Regions from separate parts of the Glaciimonas sp. OK215 genome, predicted to be linked through region 1. Evidence: predicted binding sites of a transcription regulator. Region 1 holds the regulator's gene; each other region holds the start of a gene.

The links. Region 1 encodes LexA, which represses DNA repair genes until DNA is damaged. Its sites were predicted from a motif close to ACTGTATNNNNATACAGT; they were not measured.
Region 2: a site for LexA is predicted at 3,953-3,970, ahead of recA (recombinase RecA). Genes of this name have one in related genera too.
Region 3: a site for LexA is predicted at 2,179-2,196, ahead of imuA (translesion DNA synthesis-associated protein ImuA). Genes of this name have one in related genera too.

What each region holds. Positions count from the first base shown of each region.
Region 1 is NZ_CM173544.1:3,470,127-3,477,195, reverse strand. Features, by position in the region: gene AC3CHX_RS15885 (inositol monophosphatase family protein) at 333-1,136, opposite strand; gene AC3CHX_RS15880 (RNA methyltransferase) at 1,285-2,058, shown strand; gene lexA (transcriptional repressor LexA) at 2,109-2,780, opposite strand; gene rpsF (30S ribosomal protein S6) at 3,059-3,442, shown strand; gene priB (primosomal replication protein N) at 3,496-3,810, shown strand; gene rpsR (30S ribosomal protein S18) at 3,832-4,116, shown strand; gene rplI (50S ribosomal protein L9) at 4,143-4,595, shown strand; gene AC3CHX_RS15850 (replicative DNA helicase) at 4,721-6,109, shown strand; gene AC3CHX_RS15845 (DUF47 domain-containing protein) at 6,371-6,997, shown strand.
Region 2 is NZ_CM173544.1:237,317-244,385, forward strand. Features, by position in the region: gene kbl (glycine C-acetyltransferase) at 1-1,130, opposite strand, end outside; gene AC3CHX_RS01110 (helix-turn-helix domain-containing protein) at 1,424-1,999, shown strand; gene AC3CHX_RS01115 (Lrp/AsnC family transcriptional regulator) at 2,075-2,536, opposite strand; partial or broken gene AC3CHX_RS01120 (1-aminocyclopropane-1-carboxylate deaminase) at 2,696-3,718, shown strand; gene recA (recombinase RecA) at 4,018-5,136, shown strand; gene recX (recombination regulator RecX) at 5,353-5,817, shown strand; gene AC3CHX_RS01135 (DUF2889 domain-containing protein) at 6,053-6,631, shown strand; gene sucC (ADP-forming succinate--CoA ligase subunit beta) at 6,694-7,069, shown strand, end outside.
Region 3 is NZ_CM173544.1:912,697-919,765, forward strand. Features, by position in the region: gene AC3CHX_RS04080 (Y-family DNA polymerase) at 1-1,454, opposite strand, end outside; gene imuA (translesion DNA synthesis-associated protein ImuA) at 1,387-2,127, opposite strand; gene AC3CHX_RS04090 (GSU2403 family nucleotidyltransferase fold protein) at 2,700-3,713, shown strand; gene AC3CHX_RS04095 (DODA-type extradiol aromatic ring-opening family dioxygenase) at 4,751-5,557, shown strand; gene AC3CHX_RS04100 (DoxX family protein) at 5,601-6,005, shown strand; gene AC3CHX_RS04105 (LysR family transcriptional regulator) at 6,012-6,851, shown strand.

The DNA.
Region 1 (7,069 bases):
CAGTCGCAGGCAAACGGATTAGAGAATTCAGGAGTCGGTCGGATTTAATTCGAGGCAGCTAACGCCATCTGCCTGGCAGCTATTGCTGCGATCCCGTAAGTCCAACTGACCCCCTTGCGGCGGCATTTGACTGGAGAACGGCCGCGCTCGCGCAGAGTATAACAGCGATAGCTGGAAAACCAGCGTTTCCGAGGTGAGGGTTCGATATTTTAGCGTTCCCTGCGGCGCGAATAGCGCCGCAGGTTGCTGTTGTTATTGTTCTCAGGGTATTAATTATGCGTTGTCTTCCTTCATTGCGGCCGATCTGGATTAGAACGCCTTTTGATTTTCTGCTACTTTTTGGCGTATGGTGACAGCAGGCTAACCATCTGCGCGAAAATTTTCGGGCTGCCGGCCAGTACATCACCCTTGTAGAGGTAGTCGGAGTCGCCCACAAAATTACCGACGATACCGCCCGATTCCGTAATCAGCAACGAACCGGCAGCGATATCCCAAGGCTTCAGACCTTTCTCAAAGAAGCCATCAAGGCGGCCGGCAGCGACATACGCCAGATCAAGTGCGGCAGACCCAGGACGGCGCAGACCGGCGCAGCTTTGGGTCATGACGCGGAACATTTTCATGTATTCGTCCATTGCCGCGCCTTCGGTCTCGCGGAAGGGGAAGCCGGTGCCGATCAGGCCGTCGGCAATACGGACGCGCTTGCTGACACGGATGCGCTTTTCATTCAGGTAAGCGCCGGCGCCTTTGCTGGCGGTAAACAGGTCGTTGCGGGTAGGGTCATAGACTACCGCCTGAGTAATCTGGCCGCGGTGCTGCAGCGCAATCGATACGCAGTATTGTGGAAAGCCGTGGATGAAATTGGTGGTGCCGTCGATCGGGTCGATGATCCAGACGTTTTCGTTTTCGTCGTGCAGATTGTCAGAAGCGCCGGACTCTTCGGCTAGAATCGCATGATCCGGATAAGCGTTCTTCAGCACGTCGATGATCGCTGCTTCGGCAGCCTGGTCAACTTCGGTGACAAAGTCGTTATGCGCTTTTTTTGTAATCTGGAGCAAGTCGAGATCGAAGGAGGCGCGCGAGATGACCGTGGCACCGCGACGGGCGGCCTTGATGGCCGTGTTGAGCATAGGATGCATAACTGGATTCGGTTCCGTTAAAATGGCGGCACTGCGCCGAAAGGAACAGAACCACCTATATGAATAATAATGAGCGATGCAGCGGGTGTCGGCTGAAACTCGAAATCAGCTTTTCCCTGAAAATTACCTGCGAATGTCGCTATTTTAAATGAACCTGACAAAAACCAACACGTCTCTTTTCAATCGCCTGCGCTTTGTACTGGTCGAAACCAGTAGCCCTGGCAACGTTGGCGCCGCCGCGCGCGCCATTAAAACCATGGGATTTTCCGAACTGGTACTGGTGAATCCTCGGTACCCTGACGTCCTGCAGCGCGACGAGGCCATCGCATTAGCCAGCGGCGCTCAGGACATTCTGGCGTCCGCCAGGATAGTCGAGAGTGTCGAGCAGGCCCTGGTCGGCTGCAATTTCGCAGCTGCACTGAGTGCGCGGTTGCGCGAGTTTTCGCCGCCAGTGATTGCGCCGCGGGCGCTGGCAACGCAACTTGCCAATGATGCCAGCCTCACGGGAGCGGTGTTATTTGGCAGCGAGCGCTATGGTTTGCCGAATGAAATTGTCGAAAAATGTAATGTATTGATCAATATTCCGGCCAATCCCGATTATTCGTCGTTGAATTTGTCGCAAGCGGTACAGGTGTTGGCTTACGAGTGCCGGATTGCTGCCAGCGAAGACCAGTCGTCGAGCCCGAGTGGTGAGATCGGATTTCATGGCGATGCCGCCAACCTGGTTGAGATCGAAGGCATGTTTGCGCATCTGGAGCGGGCGCTGATCGAAATCGATTTTCTTGATCCGGCCCATCCGAAAAAACTGATGCCGCGCTTAAAACGTTTGTTTTCCCGCGCCGGACTGGAGACCGAAGAGGTGAATATCCTGCGCGGTATCGCCAATCAGATTTTGACCAAGCGGCGACGCCTTGATCGCTGAATGCACGCTAAATAAATGCCCAAGGAAAATTGTGGTCCGAAAGGATGCGTTTAGGCCCAGTTGCGTAATAATCCTACCGCCAGGCCTTCAAGCGCAAAATCATCCTGATCCTCGCTGACGATGATCGGTTCAAAATCCGGATTCTCCGGCAGTAGTTGAATCGTCGAGCCGGTCTTCTGGTAACGCTTGACAGTCACGTCATCGCCGAGGCGTGCAACGACAATTTGCCCATTTCTGGCGCTGTCGGTCTTCTTTACCGCCAGCAAGTCGCCATCCAGAATGCCGGCATCCCGCATCGACATGCCGCGTACCTTGAGCAAGTAATCCGGCTTGGCGCTAAACAGTGCCGGATCAACGTTGTAGGTCGCCTGAATATGTTCTTGCGCGAGAATTGGCGAGCCAGCGGCAACCCGTCCAACCAGCGGCAGGCTGAGTTGCATCAAGGCCGGATGCGGTAGTGCCAATTGTCGTCCAGGACTGCGCTCGGCTCGAGCGCTCGGATCCAGCCGTTTATCGAGCAAGCGTATGCCACGTGAGGTGCCAGGTGAAATTTCAATCGCGCCTTTGCGCGCCAATGCCTGCAAATGTTCCTCGGCGGCATTGGCTGAGCGAAACCCCAGTTCGGTAGCGATTTCTGCCCGTGTGGGGGGGAAGCCGGTGTTTTCGATGGCATCCCTGATCAGATCGAGGATTTGTTGTTGACGTGCGGTTAATTTGATCATATTGGCGGCGGCTGATGTCGAGGTATTGGAGGGTGCAGACTGAGTGTGCATGCGCGCAATTCGGATGAGTCATTGATGCTGTGTATATAAACAGTCTGTATTTTTGTACAGTATTCGGGGGAATGCAAGCGAATTTGCCAAACTCGGAGCCGCTTTGCTTGCGCGCTTGAAAGCATTGAGTTTGCTAAGGTTTCACTGTATAGTTGCTGGTTTTCCTCTTCCCACACTCGTCTTGACGCCGGGGTGGGCTATTTTCAACAGTCCAAAAAGGAGCTTACATGCGTCATTATGAAATCGTATTTATCGTCCATCCGGATCAAAGCGAGCAAGTGCCTGCAATGATCGAACGCTACAAGGGTATCGTCACTACACGTGGTGGTATCGTTCATCGCGTTGAAGATTGGGGCCGCCGTCAACTGGCATATTTGATCCAGAAACTGGCAAAAGCGCATTACGTTTGCCTGAACATCGAGTGCGACAGCGAAACACTGGCCGAAATCGAAACTGGTTTTAAATTCAATGATGCAGTTTTGCGTCACCTGACAGTCAAGTTGAAAAAAGCTGAAACTGGTCCATCGCCAATGATGAAGGCAGTGCAAAAGGAAGATGCGGCCAAGAGCCATCGTACTGAAGCGCCAGCCGCACCAGCCGCAGCCGCCTAATTTTGCCGATTAACGTGGATTCATTGCGTCATCAAATTTCCAAGTAAACCGGAGTGAGCCAACTCAATAATGTGTTTCAACTGGTTGCCGAAATTGCCGAACGCGAAGTATTGCGTTACACACCGGCTGGCATCCCGATCGTTTCGGCAACATTGCTGAGTCGCTCGTCACCAATTGAAGCAGGTATTCAGCGTCAGGTTGAGTTCGAAATTGCCGCGCTTGCCATAGGTGAGATTTCGGGCAGATTCAATCAGACGGTTTTGGGCGGTCAATACTGGTTCACGGGATTTTTGGCCCGCAAGAGTCGCAACGGCAGAAGTCTGGTATTTCACATCACTGAATTTGCTGCAGCTGAAACTGCAGATTAATTATTTATACAGGAGCCACAAATGGCATTCGGTAAAAAGTTCGATAAAAGCAAACTGAAAAACAAGCGTCAACAACAAAACCCGCTGTTCAAGCGTAAAAAGTTTTGCCGCTTCACAGCAGCACATGTTGCTAGCGTTGATTACAAAGACGTCGATACGTTGAAAGATTTCGTTCAGGAAAACGGCAAGATCATGCCGGCACGCCTGACGGGTACCAAGGCAATTTACCAACGTCAGGTAGACACCGCGATCAAACGCGCACGTTTCCTGGCATTGCTGCCATACACCGATCTGCACAACGTTTAATTGACGACTTGAAATAGGAGAAAAACATGCAAATTATTCTGTTGGAAAAAGTCGTTAATGTCGGCAATCTGGGTGAAGTCGTTCGCGTAAAAGATGGTTTCGCACGTAACTTCCTGATCCCGCAACGTCTGGCACGCCGTGCTACAACTTCGGCAATCGCTGAATTTGAAGTCAAGCGCGCCGAGCTGGAAAACGCTGCTGCGGCGAAATTGGCTGTTGCCCAGGCGCAAGGCGAAAAACTGAACGGTTTGACCGTGAAGATTTCGCAAAAATCGGGCGTCGATGGCCGCTTGTTCGGTTCGGTTACCAATGCTGATATCGCTGAAGCGTTGACCAAGCAAGGTTTTGCCGTTGAAAAAGCGCAAGTGCGTTTGCCTGTCGGTCCGCTGAAGATTGTTGGCGACCACGCTGTTGCCGTGTCATTGCACACTGACGTCCTGGTTGACGTGACTGTTACAGTGATCGGCGAGCACGCTTAATTTCATTAAGTTTGTGGCCAGTATTTGTTGTAATGCTAAAAAGCCGGGTTCGCCCGGCTTTTTTATTGCCGTTTTTTGTGCGCGGCAGCAGAGTTAAACATGGCTAAGCAGGTATAATTCGCGCCATGAATGCACCTTCAGATCCTCAGTTAGATTCCCTCCGCGTACCACCCCATTCGATCGAAGCAGAACAGTCCGTTCTGGGTGGGTTGCTGCTCGATAATGCCGCCTGGGACAGGATCGCTGATTTTGTGCGGGCTGACGATTTTTATCGCTACGATCATCGGATTATTTTTCAGCATATCGTCAAGCTGATCAATAACTCAAGGCCGGCCGACGTCATCACGGTGTATGAGTCGCTGGGGGGTACCGGCAAGGCCGAAGAAGTCGGTGGCCTGACTTATCTCAATGCGCTGGCGCAAAACACTCCTTCCGCTGCCAATATTCGTCGTTATGCCGAGATCGTGCGTGACCGTGGCGTCCTGCGCAAACTGATTACTGTTGCCGATGAAATTTCGGGTCAGGCTTTCAGTCCGCAAGGCAAAGAAGTCAAGCAGATGCTGGATGAGGCAGAGTCGAAGATTTTTGCGATTGCCGAAGAGGGCTCGCGCGGTGCGCAGGGCTTCCAGGAAATTCAACCGTTGCTGACCCAGGTGGTCGAACGCATTGATGAGCTTTACAGTCGCGACAATCAAAGTGAAATCACCGGCGTGCCAACCGGCTTTACCGATCTCGATAAAATGACTTCGGGCTTGCAGCCCGGCGATCTGATTATCGTGGCCGGTCGGCCATCGATGGGTAAGACCGCATTTTCGATCAATATCGGCGAGACGGTGGCCATTGAAAGCGGACTGCCGGTCGCGGTGTTCTCGATGGAAATGGGGGGCACCCAGCTGGCGATGCGTATGCTGGGTTCCGTTGGACGCCTTGATCAGCATCGCTTGCGTACCGGCCGCCTGAACGACGAGGACTGGCCGCGCCTGACGCATGCGATTCAGAAGATGAATGACGCGCAGCTGTACATTGATGAAACGCCGGCGTTGAGCTCAATGGAACTGCGCGCACGTGCGCGCCGGCTTTCGCGACAGTGCGGCAAGTTGGGATTGATCATTATCGATTACTTGCAGCTGATGTCCGGAAATAGTGCGGGTGAAAATCGCGCCACTGAAATCTCTGAAATTTCCCGAAATTTAAAAGGTCTGGCCAAAGAACTGCAGTGCCCGGTGATTGCGTTGTCGCAGTTGAACCGCTCGCTGGAGCAGCGACCGAATAAGCGCCCGGTCATGTCCGACTTGCGTGAATCAGGTGCGATTGAGCAAGATGCCGACGTTATCCTGTTCATCTATCGTGACGAAGTCTACAACCCCGACTCGCAAGAAAAAGGTACTGCCGAAATCATCATTGGCAAGCAACGTAATGGCCCGATTGGTAGCGTACGCCTGACTTTCCTGGGGCAATACACCAAATTTGATAACTATGCCGGCGGCCTTGCAGCACCTTATGGCGGTGATTAATCGGGCGATGTTTAATTTCCGTTACATGCTGTATTTTTGTCAATCCTGGTCGGCGTCAAGCTAGTATTTCCTTATTGCCGAATAGCAGCAATCCAATCTGGAAATTTTCAGTTTGGACAGATGGTTTGAAATATATGTAACAATCCGGTCTGAAAAATTGAATCCAACTTGTCCGGATTTCATTAGTTCGACCTAAATTCCTTGTAGTGCCGCACAGATTTAACCCAGTTCAGCTTTAATCAAGAAGAAGAGAGAATAAACATGTTTGGACGATTGATGCCCACCGAGGGCAAATTCTTTGAGCTCTTTAATCAGCATGCAGAGTTGTGCGTCAAGGGCGCTAAAGAAATGGTGGCGTTGATGACCAATTTCGACGATCTGGAGATTCGGGTCCACGCGATTGAAAGCATCGAAAAGCAGGCCGACAAGGTGACCTACGCGGCGATCGACATGCTGCACAAGACTTTCATTACGCCGATTGACCGTGATGATATCCATAAGCTGATTACGCGCATGGACGATATTCTCGATTTGCTCGAGGATGCGGCGCAAACCATTTCCTTGTACGACATCAAGGCCATTACGCCGGAAGCCAAGCGTCTCGCCGAGTTATGTCTGTCTTGTGCCGAAAGAGTCAAGGCGGCAGTAGCGCTGTTGCACAACATGGATAACTCGACAAAAATTCTGGAAATCTGCGCCGAGATTGACCGTTTTGAATCGGATGCGGATCACGTGATGCGCGCTGCGATGTCGAAGCTGTTCCGCGACGAGCCGGATGTGCGCACGCTGATCAAGTTGAAAGCGATATATGAAATCCTGGAAACAGTGACAGATCGTTGTGAAGACGTCGCGAACATCATTGAAGGCATCATCGTAGAAAACGCTTAAGCCCTACGCAGCGGCACGTTCGACACGGGGTAGCCGGTGACGGGCCCCGTGGGCTAAAAAGCATTACAGCAT
Region 2 (7,069 bases), 3.1 Mb from region 1:
GCGGCCGACATTTGCACCCGCACCCGGGCCTGTCCGATCGGCACTACCGGATAAAAGAATCCGGTTACCAGGACGCCGAGTTCATACAGGCGCTGCGCGAACTGTTGCGCTAGCGGGGCGTCGAACAGCATCACCGGCACAATCGGATGGCTGCCGGGTTTGATGGCAAAGCCCAATTGCGTGATTTCACGCCGGAAATGCGCGGTATTCGCGTGCAAACGGTCGCGTAATTCGGTGGACGAGGTGAGCGTTTTCAATACGGTCAGGGAAGCACCGGCAATCGCAGGCGCCAGCGTATTGGAGAACAAATAAGGGCGCGATTTTTGCCGCAGCGTTTCAATCACTTCGCGCCGCGCAGCGGTGAAGCCGCCCATCGCGCCGCCCAATGCTTTGCCGAGCGTTCCCGTAATGATGTCGATGCGGCCCATCACATGATGATGCTCGTGCGTGCCGCGTCCGGTCTTGCCCATGAAACCCGAGGCATGGCATTCGTCGATCATGACCAGCGCGCCGTATTTGTCGGCCAGATCGCAGATCTTGTCGAGTTGCGCAATGGTGCCATCCATCGAAAATACGCCATCGGTGACGATCACCTTATGGCGCTTGCCGGCGGCAGCTTGCAACTGGACTTCCAGATCCGCCATGTCGTTATGCGCATACCGGAAACGTGCCGCCTTGCACAGGCGGATACCATCAATAATCGACGCGTGATTCAAGGTGTCGGAGATGATCGCGTCTTGCTCGTCAAACAGGGGTTCGAACAGTCCGCCGTTGGCATCGAACGCCGCGGCGTACAAAATCGTGTCTTCCATGCCGAGGAAGGTCGACAATGCCTGTTCCAATTGCTTGTGCACGGTTTGCGTGCCGCAAATGAAGCGCACCGAGGACAGGCCGTAACCGTATTGCTCGGTAGCATCAATTGCCGCCCGTACCATCTTTTCATCGCCGGACAAGCCCAGATAATTGTTGGCGCAAAGATTGATGAGCGTTCTGCCATCGTCACAAACGACTTCGGCGCCCTGGCGTGAGCTGATGACCCGCTCCGGCTTGTACAGTCCTTGTGCGCGCAAGGCATTCAGGTTGGTTTCCAGGTTGGCGTAGAAGCCGGATTTTGCATTCGTCGAGGTCATTGCAGTTCCTTGTAATCATCAATGCACACTAAGTTTCGTTGCGCTTAGGCAACGTTGGACTGCACGGCTCGCATCAATAGCTTGCAGGCCGGCCCTGCTTCGTTCTTGTTTACGCAAGCCCTGCTCTTATAAAATGGTTTAGCAATGAATAAAAATCAAGCTTGCTTTAGTGCGGCTGCAGCATTTCATCTGCTAGGATGTAATTCAATATCAAGACATTAATCCACTATATCGAACCAAAATTCGATATAGTGGATCTTACCTATCGCCATTAAACATAGCAAGTGACTTTTATGAAAACCCCCATCGCCCAAAATACGCCGCCCGAAGTAGGTGCGATGCTACAGAAGCACCGCCTGAAACGTGGTCTGACACTTGACGATTTATCACGTGCTGCGGGCGTATCCAAATCCATGCTATCGCAAATTGAGCGCGAAAAAGCCAACCCGACCATTGCGGTGACCTGGCGGCTGGCGAATGCGTTGGGCATCGGCATTGAGGAATTGCTCGCCACCGAAGCGCCGCAGCAAGAGGCAATTCACATCATGGATCCGCACGAGACGCCGACCTTGCCCGGCCTGCACGCCGGTTATGTGCTGCGCATTCTGGGACCGATGGAACTGGCGGGGAAATATGAGTGGTATGAGCTGACGCTGGCAGCGGAAGGTGCACTGGTCTCAAATCCGCATGATCCTGGAACCATGGAGCATTTGACCTTGCTGCATGGCGCTGTCGAAGTGGTGGTCGACGGCGTCAAGAAAAAGCTGAAGATAGGCGGCACCGCACGCTACCAGGCCGACAAGAACCACGTCATACGGAATATCGGAAAATCCGAAGCCAGGGCATTGATGGTGGTGATACACAGATAAGATGACTGTCGATGCAGGAGCGGTGGCGCGCTGCGCGATCTTCCGCCAGATCGTTGGCGCACATTACAACCGACACTAATCGAGCGGTAAGTCCTGGCTGCTTTTTACCTCGTTCAGTACGAAAAAGGTCCGTAGCTGACGCACGCCGGGAAGCAGCAGCAAAGTGTTGGCATGCAGTCGGTTGAACGACTGAATATCTTTAACGCGAATCTTCAGCCAAAAATCAAATTCCCCGGCAAGCAGCAAGCACTCCTGCACTGCCGGATTTTTTCGAACCACGTCTTCAAATTCGGCAAAGCTTTCCGGGGTGGAGCGATCCAGCACCACGCCTACCGTGACGAGTACAGGCAAGCCAAGAAGCTCAGGGTCAAGTATGGCGCGTGTAGCCCGGATGTAGCCCTCCTCCATCAGGCGCTTGGTATGGTTCCAGCAGGCCGTTTTGCTCATGCCGATCTTGTCAGCCAACTCGGCATTCGGCATGCGCCCGTCAGCCTGCAGGGCCTTGAGGATTTTCTTGTCGATGCGATCGAGCGTCATGAATATTATTCCGAAAATTTTTATTTATGAGGAGTGATAATTTTTTTGTTAAATTTTTTCTTAATAATATCCTTAATGGCAAGTAAAAACAGGAATTACATTTATACGGGGCTCAACTAAACTGAAAGCTCTCAACCACGACTTCAATGGAGCTTCGGAATGTTAAACCTCGGCAAATTATTTCTCCGCAAATCGCTTGGCTTTTTCCCATCGCCGCTGCACAAACTGGAGCGGATGTCTGAAGCGCTAGGCGTCGAAATCTGGGCTAAACGGGATGACGTTTCTTCGGGACTGGCATTTGGCGGCAATAAAGTACGCAAGCTGGAATGGCTGGTTGCCGATGCCATCAGCCAGGGATGCGACACCTTGGTGTCCATCGGTGGCGTGCAATCGAATCACACGCGTCAAGTCACCGCAGTTGCAGCTGCATGCGGCATGAAGAGCTATACAGTCCAGGAAACGTGGGCGGAATGGGACGACCCGGTCTACGATAAAGTCGGCAACATCTTGTTGACCAGAATGATGGGCGGGCATCCGATCATGGCCGGTTATGGCTATTCGACCAGCCAAAAGGACACCTGGGATAACGCCCTTGAGGAAGTCAGAAAGCAAGGCGGAAAACCATACGCCATCCCGGCCGGCGCATCCGATCACCCGCTTGGCGGTCTGGGCTATGCGAATTTTGCGGATGAAGTAGCAAAGCAGGAAACGGAGCTGGGTATTTTCTTCGATACCATCATCGTCGCTACCTGCACAGGCTCGACGCAAGCGGGTATGGTCGTCGGATTCGCGGCCCAGGACAAAAAGCGACGCATCATCGGCATTGATACCGCGGACGACGCGCCAATGACACGCCGTGCAGTAACAAAAATTGCGCAAGAAACCGCCGACCTGATTGCATCGAAAGGCGGGCAACGGATTGCCATATCCGACGACGACATCGAAATAAATCCTGACTATAGCGGGCCGGCTTATGGTCTGCCCAGTGAGCAAACGATTGCCGGTATTCGGATGGCAGCGGGGCTGGAAGCGATGATTACCGACCCGGTTTATGAGGGAAAGTCGGTAACCGGAATGATCGACCTTTGCAAACAGGGTGCCTTCAGGAAAGGCGCGCGTATTCTGTATGTTCACCTGGGCGGCGCGCCGGCTGTCAACGCATACTACAAGGCATTCGAGGACCCATCCAACCTCACAAAACTGGCGCGTGAAGCACGTTATCAGGAGAAGGACGACACCGCCAATAAGGTGGCTGGAGTGGTACGAAACTCGATTGCTTCTATTTAGCGCGGTCGGTCTAGGATTTATACCCGATCGGTTCGCCGCCTCCACGGTACGCCACGCCAGGTACCGACGGGTTTACAATGCGGGTTTGCAACACAATCCAACTGATTTTTTGCAACGCTTGCATATATCACTGTTTTTTTATACAGTACTGCCTATTCCTCAGTCTCTTCACCACTTTTGCCGAAAGAACAACCATGGACGATAAAAAATCCGCCGCTAATCCCGATAAAAGCAAGGCTCTTGCTGCTGCGTTGGCACAAATCGAAAAGCAATTCGGCAAAGGTTCGATCATGCGCATGGAGGATGGCGCAGTGGTCGAAGAAGTGCAGGTCGTCTCCACCGGTTCGCTAGGTCTGGATATCGCGCTTGGCGTCGGTGGTTTGCCGCGTGGCCGCGTGGTTGAAATCTACGGCCCTGAATCATCCGGCAAAACCACGCTGACGCTGCAAACCATTGCTGAAATGCAAAAGCTGGGTGGTACTTGCGCGTTTATCGATGCGGAACATGCGCTTGACGTCGGCTATGCACAGAAACTTGGTATCAATCTGGCGGATCTGCTGATTTCGCAACCGGATACCGGCGAACAGGCCCTTGAAATTACCGATGCGCTGGTGCGTTCCGGTGGCGTCGACCTGATCGTTATTGACTCGGTTGCAGCGCTGACACCACGCGCTGAAATTGAAGGCGACATGGGTGACTCGTTGCCGGGACTGCAAGCACGTCTGATGTCACAGGCATTGCGTAAGCTGACTGGCAGCATCAACCGCACTAATACACTGGTGATTTTCATCAACCAGATCCGTATGAAGATTGGCGTCATGTTCGGTAACCCGGAAACCACGACCGGTGGTAACGCACTGAAGTTCTACGCTTCGGTGCGTCTGGATATCCGTCGTACCGGTTCGATCAAGTCGGGCGATGAAGTGATTGGCAACGAAACCCGCGTCAAGGTCGTCAAGAACAAGATCGCGCCGCCGTTCAAGGAAGCGCATTTCGACATTCTGTACGGCTCGGGTACCTCGCGTGAAGGCGAAATTCTGGACCTCGGTTCCGATGCCAAAATCGTCGAGAAGTCGGGGGCCTGGTACAGCTACAACGGCGAACGCATCGGCCAGGGTAAAGACAATGCCCGTAACTATCTGAAAGAGCGTCCGGAGCTGGCGCGCGAAATCGAAAACAAGGTGCGTGCCTCGTTAGGCGTGCCATTGCTGGAAGGCGCTGCTACTGCAGAAGTCGACAAAGCAGCGGAGAAAGCCGCCAAGTCGGCTGAAAAAGCAGCAGCGAGGGAAGCCGCAGCAGCAAAAGTGGAATAACTCGGATTTACCTGAGTCGGGCGGAAAGGTGGAATGCCTTCCGTCCGATTTTTTATTGTGCGACGAAAGTAAGTTTTCATACATCGTCTGTTTCTGATAGCGCAAGTGTCTGCGCTGCCTATGCAAATTGGTCGCTGTACTATTCCATCATCCGGATTGAATCGGCAACTGCAAATCTGCAACCGGGCCGATTCTCACCACAACCCGAATTCAGCAATGGCAAAACCACCGGTAAGCCTGAAGGCCAGAGCATTACGCTATTTATCGATGCGCGAGCATAGCCGCATGGAATTAGCGCGCAAGTTGTCGCGTTACGTGCAGGAGGGGGACGACGTCGAGGCGATACTCGACTGGCTCGAAGCGGCAAAGTTTTTATCGCAAGAGCGCTTTTCCGAGTCCCTCATTCATCGTCGCGCCAGCCGCTTCGGGAATAGCCGCATCCTCTCGGAATTACAAAGCCACGGCATCGACGCCGATGCCATGAGCACTATCAAGACCAAACTTGCCGAAGGTGAAGTCGCCCGGGCTCGCGAAGTGTGGCGCAAAAAATTCGATCATCAACCGACCGATGCAAACGAACGTGCCAGGCAGATGCGGTTTTTGCTACAACGTGGTTTTTCTCATCGCGCTGTGCAGGCGGCCATCAAAGGAGCTGGCGATGAGGATGACGCCGAGGGTTAGGGCGGGCTAATGGCGACGCCGATCATGCGCTGATCGTCCGTTCGCCTGTGGCTGAAGTGCAGCGTTGTATCGATGCTGCTTGATGAAAAAGCAAGCCCCGTCGTGCCATTGTTGCAACGCACACAAACTCACCTATTCCTTCCAGCTGTGCTACACTTTTGGGGTTTTTTGCAGACCGCAGGAGCGGCAGTTACCATAGAAACTGTGGTAACGACACGCAAATCAGACCATCAAAATGTCCCTATTACCCTCTACTTCCCGTCGGGCGCTGAAGCATACGCGCACCATACAAATCGAAGCGTTCACGCGTGATGATGGCTTATGGGAATTGGACGCGCATATTATCGATATCAAAACCAGTGACCTTCCTCTTGCCCGCGGCATTTTGCCGGCAGGCCAGCCTTTGCACAGCTTATGGTTGCGGCTGACGCTGGATCGTCAGTTCAAGATTGTCGAGGTTGCGGCGAATTCAGAGGCCGTGCCCTATCCGGGACATTGCGATACGATAGCCCCGGCATACAATCAATTGCTTGGCCTGAGCCTGCTGAAAGGTTTTCGTTACGCCCTGAAAGAACGTATCGGTGGCGCGCTGGGCTGCACCCATTTGACCGAGCTGGCGCAAATCTTGCCGACTGCGGCGCTTCAGGCATTTGCCGGTGAGCGCGATAGTACAGATCAGTCGATGTTCGTTTCAGAAGACCAAAAACCATTCCAGATTGACCGTTGCCACGCGTTGCGTGGTGATGGGGCGGTTGTCGCCAAGTATTATCCGAAGTGGGCAGTCAGTTCTCCAGCAGAAACAGAATCCGGTTAGCGCTGTCAATGATTCTTTCGCAATGTATTTCGCAGTTCAATCCAACCAGCAAGTTAATTTAAATCAGTGTCAGAAGGGAAGCTCGCATGAAAATCCATGAGTATCAGGGTAAAGAAATTCTCCGTAAATTCGGAGTGACAACACCACGCGGCATTCCATGCCTGAGCGTCGATGAGGCGGTCAAGGCTGCCGAAACGCTGGGCGGTTCGGTGTGGGTCGTGAAGGCGCAAATCCACGCTGGCGGCCGCGGTAAAGGCGGCGGCGTGAAAGTTGCCAAATCGCTGGAACAAGTGCGCGAATATGCTAACGAGATTCTCGGCATGCAACTGGTGACGCATCAAACCGGCCCGGAAGGTCAAAAAGTACGTCGCCTGTTGATCGAAGAAGGCGCTGACATCAAACAGGAACTGTACGTCAGTATGGTAACTGACCGCGTTA
Region 3 (7,069 bases), 2.6 Mb from region 1:
TGTAAAAACCAGCGCGCCTCGCGTGTTCGTTCGAGGTAAATCCAGTAACAACTTGCATTTTCTGCCTGGGCGACGAAATAGTCTCTGGCCGCAGTTTGGTCATTCCACCACCCGGCTTCTAACCGTTCTGGTCCACGAATCAGTTTCAGCGGTGACCCGTAAAAGGGGCGGTCGTTTCGCATCAGCAGCGCTATCGGTTTTGGGAGTAACCAAAATGGCCGCTCGAGCGCTTCTCCCTCGTCATTTCCCTTCGGCGGCTTTTCGGTCGCGGGTACCCACAAATTGCACACTTCAGGCCGATAATCAGGCGACGAGACTGGCGTCAGCACATTTTCGGCTCCAAGCCTGGCCGTCAGCAGTTCTAGCAGTCGATAAAAATCGGCTGGCGAGCCACCTGGCTCCGGAAACAGCGATTGAGTGGGGGGAAGCATGGGCACCAACTGTCGAGCGTCTAGCCGCATGCCTATGACGGGCGCGACCAGTTCTACTTTGCTCAGCCGCTCCCTCAGCAGCCGAATCAGGTGGGCGTCTTTCCAAGCCGGCTCAGCTAACGCAATCTCCAGTGCGGTTGGAGGTATCGCGGACCGTCCCCGCTCGTGCTCGAGCGACAGGGTAAATATCGTCACGGCGAGTTGCTGCGATACCAGCCATCCGGTCATTTGAAGGATGAGCCGGGTTGCTCCGAACATCAAGGCGTCAGCATGCTCAATCCGGTCGAAGGTCTCGACGCTTGCAGAGAACGTCGAGGGCACTTTTATCCATTCAAACAGCTCGGGCATGTCACCGAAAGCGCGGTCCAGGTCTTCCAATAAATGCTTGCTGGTGCGCCGAATTAATCCGGAACGCGGCAGCCGACGTAGCGCGCCAAAATTCTTAGCGCCTATGCCGTTCAGCCAATCATAGTGTGGAAGCGCCGTGGGCAATAGATGACATGGTAAACCGTCAAGCCGACGCGTTAATGTGCGCATTTTGAGCACGCGGCGCCGCAGTGAATTGCCTTTAGTTCGTGCGCTTCGCGCCAATAACCACGCCCCCTTTGCAGTGGGTGCCGCCCCAACGTTGGCAGTGAATCCAAGCCCTGCAAGACTGCAACTGACACGCCTACAAATCGCTAACGGGCCACCGAACAATCGCAAGCTTGCACTGACATCCAATAGAATACTGAAGTCATCGGCATAGGCCACTTCAGGTGTGTACTGCAGCAGTGCCATTGCGATGGCATCGAGCGCCAACTGCTCTTTTTCCAAGCTACGCTGCAGCATTTCAGTGTCCGGGGAGATAGCAGACACGCCGCCCGCGCGCATGCCGACCTTGACGCCACTAAGTGACGCTTCTCGTGACGCAACGATTACCTGCTCGTGATGCATCACCGTATAAGAGCCCGGTTTAGACCAGGACGGGCGCAACGTTTCGAGCGGTAACAGTGGCAGGTATATGCTCAACAAAAGTCGCATTTTCTTTGTCCGAGAGATGGCGCCCAGTGGGCATGTCGGCGAGCGGGACAAATAAAGGGGTATCAGAATGCGGGCCCCGGCGTTTAACAATTTCGAGTAAAACTCCGCCAAGTGCCGGACGAAGTGCCAGCCGCAGCGGCGCCGGCGATGCATCGGCGCTACAGGCCATCGGTCGCATAAACCAAAACCAGGTATCTGTGGTCTGAGCCGCCAGGTTCAGCCGACGCAATGACTCCGCCCGTACATTCGACTGCCATAGAATGACGGCGCCGCAGCTACCGTTCTTCAGAATCTGCTCGGTGGTCCACAACGCGTCACCAGTACTCGTCGCCCGTATCCAAAGCAGTTGATTGGTTTCAATGCCCCATGTTTTGCAGGCAGTCGCATGCGGGATGTATGGCGGCTGAACCAGCGCAATTCTCTGATTTTTCGACAAGCGGGCAAGCGCCGGCTTCAATAACTGCATCTCGCCGATTCCGGCCTGCTGCAAAAGGAGTTCAATCAGAGATGACCTTGGCCAGCCGCCGTTTGGCAGTTCCTCATCCAGCAGAGCGTGACCGGTGGAACACGTAGTCGCCCGGGACACTGCCAACTCGCTCGCCCGCCAGACGTCCTGCGGCAACTGTACGAGTGAGCGAGCCGAATTGCTCGATGGGATGGATGAGGCCAACATGGGTTTTCTTCACGTCAAGGACGCCGCTCGTATAATTTTGATATGCAAAATACTGGATATGCATACAGTATTATATAAACGCTGAAGATTAGCAAATACAAGGTGCACTTGGCAGTGTTGACAATTAAATAGGCACGCTTGGCTTTCCTTGCTGGCAATGGGCTTGGAGGCTGCTTTCATGAGTTATCCACACAGCTATCCACACAAACTGTGGGTAATTTCAGATGCCGCCTGCGAGGTAGAAAATATTATTGAGACGGCAACCAAATTCAACGAAACCGTTCTAATGCGGTGAGACGGATTGTGTGCAGCATAGTTGGCGGTCTCTGCAGCTCTACGAACGTCTCAACTGGGCAGAATCGTGAGAGAAGATGAAGCGCAGGACAACCGCAAGACGAACTTGTGCGGCCGAGGCCGCTAGGTCGGCAATATTGCAGAATGATAGGGATAGTCCACATACGCTATACAAGGTATGTGATTGATTTTTAATAGTTTTCAACAAAAACTCGTATCTGTTCACGAATCTTTTGAAACAACTTTAAAATCAATGACTTACTTGCCAATATAGGCTCATGAAAACTGACTATGGATTTACGCCGCTTGACGGCGAATCACGCCGTCAATACGTGAATGCTCGGGAGGCGTTCGCGGCCACTTGTGCGGCTGAACGAGAGGCCCGTGACCTGGAGGGCAACATGTTCTGGCGCGTCCAAAAGGGTCGGGAGTACCTCATCCGAGTTTCCAGGCGCGGTGCGCAGACCAGCCTTGGCCCCCGGTCACCCGAAACCGAGGCCATCCACGCGAACTTTCAGGGCAGTAAGGCCACCGTCACGGAGCGGCTCGAAGGACTCCACAAGAAAATGGCGGTCCACGCTAAGCTTAACCGCGCGCGATACCTCCACCGGGTCGATTCAACGGTCATCGACATCCTTAACAGTCTTCACAACGCAGGACTGGACGAAAATATGCTCGTCATCGATACGAATGCGCTGTTCTGCTATGAGGCCACCGCCGGTATTCGAATTGAACAAGAGCATCTCGCGACGGAGGACCGAGACATCCTGTGGGACAACCGCAAACGTATTACTTTGGCCACCCGTGAAAAGCTGCAGCCGTCCGGCCTGCTCGGCATTTTGAAGACGGTCGATAAGTCGTTTGAGCTGAAGAGCCCGACGGAGCTCTACACCGCAGTGAACAAAGATGGCTACCAGGTTGACCTGCTGCGGCGAGAAGGGTCCGGTAGCGACCGGGAGCCCGACCGACTGAGCACGCATGACAAAGACTTCTGGGCCGTTAAGGCCAGAAATGTCGACTGGCTGCTCAGTGCGCCTAAGTTTCAATCGGTCATTGTCGGGGTAAATGGGAGGATGGCTCAAATGACCACTGTGGACCCCCGTGCTTTCGCACTCTTCAAGATGTGGATGTCGGTACAAAAAGACCGAGACCCTGTGAAGAAGTGCCGCGATGCGAACCAGGCTCGAGTAGTTATCAAGCTCATTCACCAGTACCTGCCACATTTGACCTTTGATGAGCTTCTCCCCTTTTCAGCCGACTTGCGCGCAGCGGTATCGTCATTCGCGCCGTAAGCACGAGTGCCAGACGTTGGTAAAGGAGTGGACTGAGAGCCCCGTCGTACTTCCGCGTACGTTACGTCTTTCAGGCTGCAATTCCTATCGCAATAAAATCGGCATGTTGAGCCTGCGACAATTCATCGCTAATCGCCAGCGGGTTGTTCAAGCTTGTGAGCCCAACATTGGGATAGCCGTTTCCACACGATAATCCGGATACCCGAAAGAGGTAGTTATTCCCGGTCGAAAAAGCCGCTCAATGCTGTGGTCGCGCCAGTTTGCAATGCAGGTCGTTACACATTACCAATGTCAGCGACGTTCCATCGTTTAGAGCAAAAATACGATAGCGCCTGCAGCAACCTCGAAGTGTCGGAAGAACTTACGCGAAAACCTAAAATAAATGTTGCCGCACGACAACTGTTTGAGTACATTACATGTGCTGGACGCTTATTGTTTATTGGCAAGTAATTTCCTTTTCGGAGGGGAAATACGAGAGTTGATTCGCTACAGTCGGAGCCACTTTTCAGATAGAACTGGGTTTCGGGAGTCAGCTCTCATATTGGCAAGTATTAGCCTCGCACTTTCACTGGTGCGGGGCTTCTTTTTTTATCGCATGCCACGGTACGTTACTGTGATGCACTGCACAAACTTCGTAGTAAAATTGATTCGTTTCATCCAATATCCTCCCAAGGGTTGGTTTCAGCCCGCAACCGAAAGGTCTCGCGGGTTTTTTTATTGTGTCAGGCTTGTGTATGCCAAATACATGAGGTGTCCTTGCGCCCGTCGCTCCGAGCAACCGAGTAAGCGAGCTTCGTCTAGGCACTTTCGTGTTCGTCAATTTTTGGCAAAAGGTAAGCGCCATCCCGTAACGGCCCACAGCTTAGTGTTTCTATCGGTCGCCAAGCCGCATGCGAGGGGTCGCCCCTGGACTCGGCAGTCTGCACGGCAAATCCTAAACATCATCAACTAACAGGAAATGATTCATCAACTAAAGCAGTGTTGATTGCTTAATTGTTTGTGGTTATAGTCGTTTTAGTCTGAAAGGGATATCCACTATGACTATTACCAATGCACTACCCACACTCTTCATTCCTCATGGAGGCGGTCCATGTTTTTTCATGGACTGGCCGAGTCAGCCCGACATGTGGAACAAAATGGGCGATTTCCTGAAGAACCTTCCCCCCGTTATCGGCCGGCGCCCGAAAGCGATTGTCGTGGTCTCGGCTCACTGGGTTGAGGACGCATTCACTGTGATGGCTGGCGCGCATCCGCCGCTCCTCTTTGATTATTATGGTTTCCCCGAGCATACCTATCGCCTGACCTATCCGGCTGCCGGCGCGCCGGAACTGGCCAAGCGCATTCAAGCGCTGCTTGGCGAGGCAGGCTTTGCCACCAAATCGGATTCTGAGCGTGGCTTCGACCACGGGACCTTCATCCCCTTCAAACTGATATACCCGGATGCAGACATCCCCATTGTGCAGCTGTCGTTGAAAACCGGGCTCGACCCTGCCGAGCATCTGCGCGCAGGCGAAGCGCTACGAGCGCTGCGCGACGAAGGCGTACTGATTGTTGGCAGCGGCATGAGTTTTCATAACATGCGCGGCTTCACTCCTGCTTTTACGGAGGCTTCCCGACGATTCGACGACTGGCTGACAGCGACCACTTCCGAGCCTGATGCCGATGCCCGCAACCGATTGCTTCAGAGTTGGGAGCAAGCGCCGGACGCCCGATTGACGCAACCCAATCCGGACCACTTGCTGCCACTCATGGTCGCCGCAGGCGCCGCGGGCGGCGATGCCGGGCGCAAGATATTCGAAGACAAGGTCATGAATGTCGTCGTTTCCGGGTTCGCCTTTGGCTGACAAACCAATTTTTCTCAAACCACCGCATAAGGAGCAAATTTCCATGCAAGACAACATTTCTTTTCAGGCAGTCTGGACACCGCGCATTCTCGGGCTTCTGCGCATCATTATCGGATTTCTTTATCTCCAACACGGAATGGCCAAACTGTTCGGCATGCCCCATATCGCGATGTTTGATGGAGTACAGGTGTTTTCCCTGATGGGTGCGGCGGGCGTGCTGGAACTGGTTGGCGGGGTATTCCTGCTGGTTGGCCTATTCACCCGGCCAGTCGCTTTCATTCTGTGCGGCCAGATGGCGGTCGCGTATTTCATGGCGCATGCGCCAAATGGATTTTTACCTATCCTTAACCAGGGCGAGTTGGCTGCGCTGTACTGCTTTGCCTTCCTCTATCTTTCGGTCGCCGGCGCAGGGGCATTCAGCATTGATGCTGCGCGCAAGAACGCCTAAGCACTGATGGACACGCTCGTCAGCATGCGAGTCTTTCGACAGGTCGTCGAGCGAGGAAGCTTCATTGGCGCGGCCGAGCAGATGGCAGTCTCGGCCGCCATGGCCAGCAAGCACGTCGCCCATCTGGAGCGCCATCTCGGAGTTCGGCTATTCAATCGCACCAGCCGTCACGTCAGCCTGACGGAGGCCGGCGCAGTTTATTACGAGCAGTGTAAGGATGCCCTCGACACCCTGGAGATGGCAGAAGCCTCCTTGAGCGGCAGCGTGGCTGAGCCTAGAGGAGTTCTCAAGGTAACGGCACCGGGATGGTTCGCCAACGCAACCATAGCCAGCCTACTGGCTCGCTACAGAGAACGGTTCCCCAAGGTGACACTGGATTTGCGGCTGAGTAACTGGCGGGTGGACCTGGCGGAAGAAGGATTTGATTTGGCGCTTCGCGCTACGTTTTCGGAAGTGCCAACACTGATTGTGCGACCGATTTGTCCGGTTCGCTTCATGTTCGTTGCGACGCCAACCTATCTTAAAAAGCACGGACCGCTGGACAGGTTGAGCCAGCTGGGCCGCCATGCTGCCGTACTGCCGTCTTATATCAAGTCTGCACAAGACAAACTGGTTGAAGGGCTTGCCGGGAAAGGCGCAGTCAGCTTGCCGGTAGCCATGAAGACGGACGATTCAACGCTTGCCTACCAAAGTGTGTTGGCAGAGGTCGGATTCGGCTATTTGCCGATATGGCTGATTGAATCGGATTTGGCTGCGGGACGCATTGGAATGCGTACTGGGCGACCTCGAAAAGCCGATAGTAACGCTTTACGCAGCTTACACGAGCCGAAAATACCTTACCCCTAAAGTACGAACATTCATCGATTTTTTGATTGAATCTCTCTAGCCTGAATATTTCAGTGCGACACGACGAGCTATATTGTGCTGCAGCTCGGTTTGCAAGTTGAACAATAAAGTCGATACTTGCAACGGGCGAGCGTTCAACAGTTGTTGGCGCCGGTCGCGAATTGACCCAGATGCCGAAACTGAACTGCTCCATCCCAAAGCCGACCAATCCCAGTTCT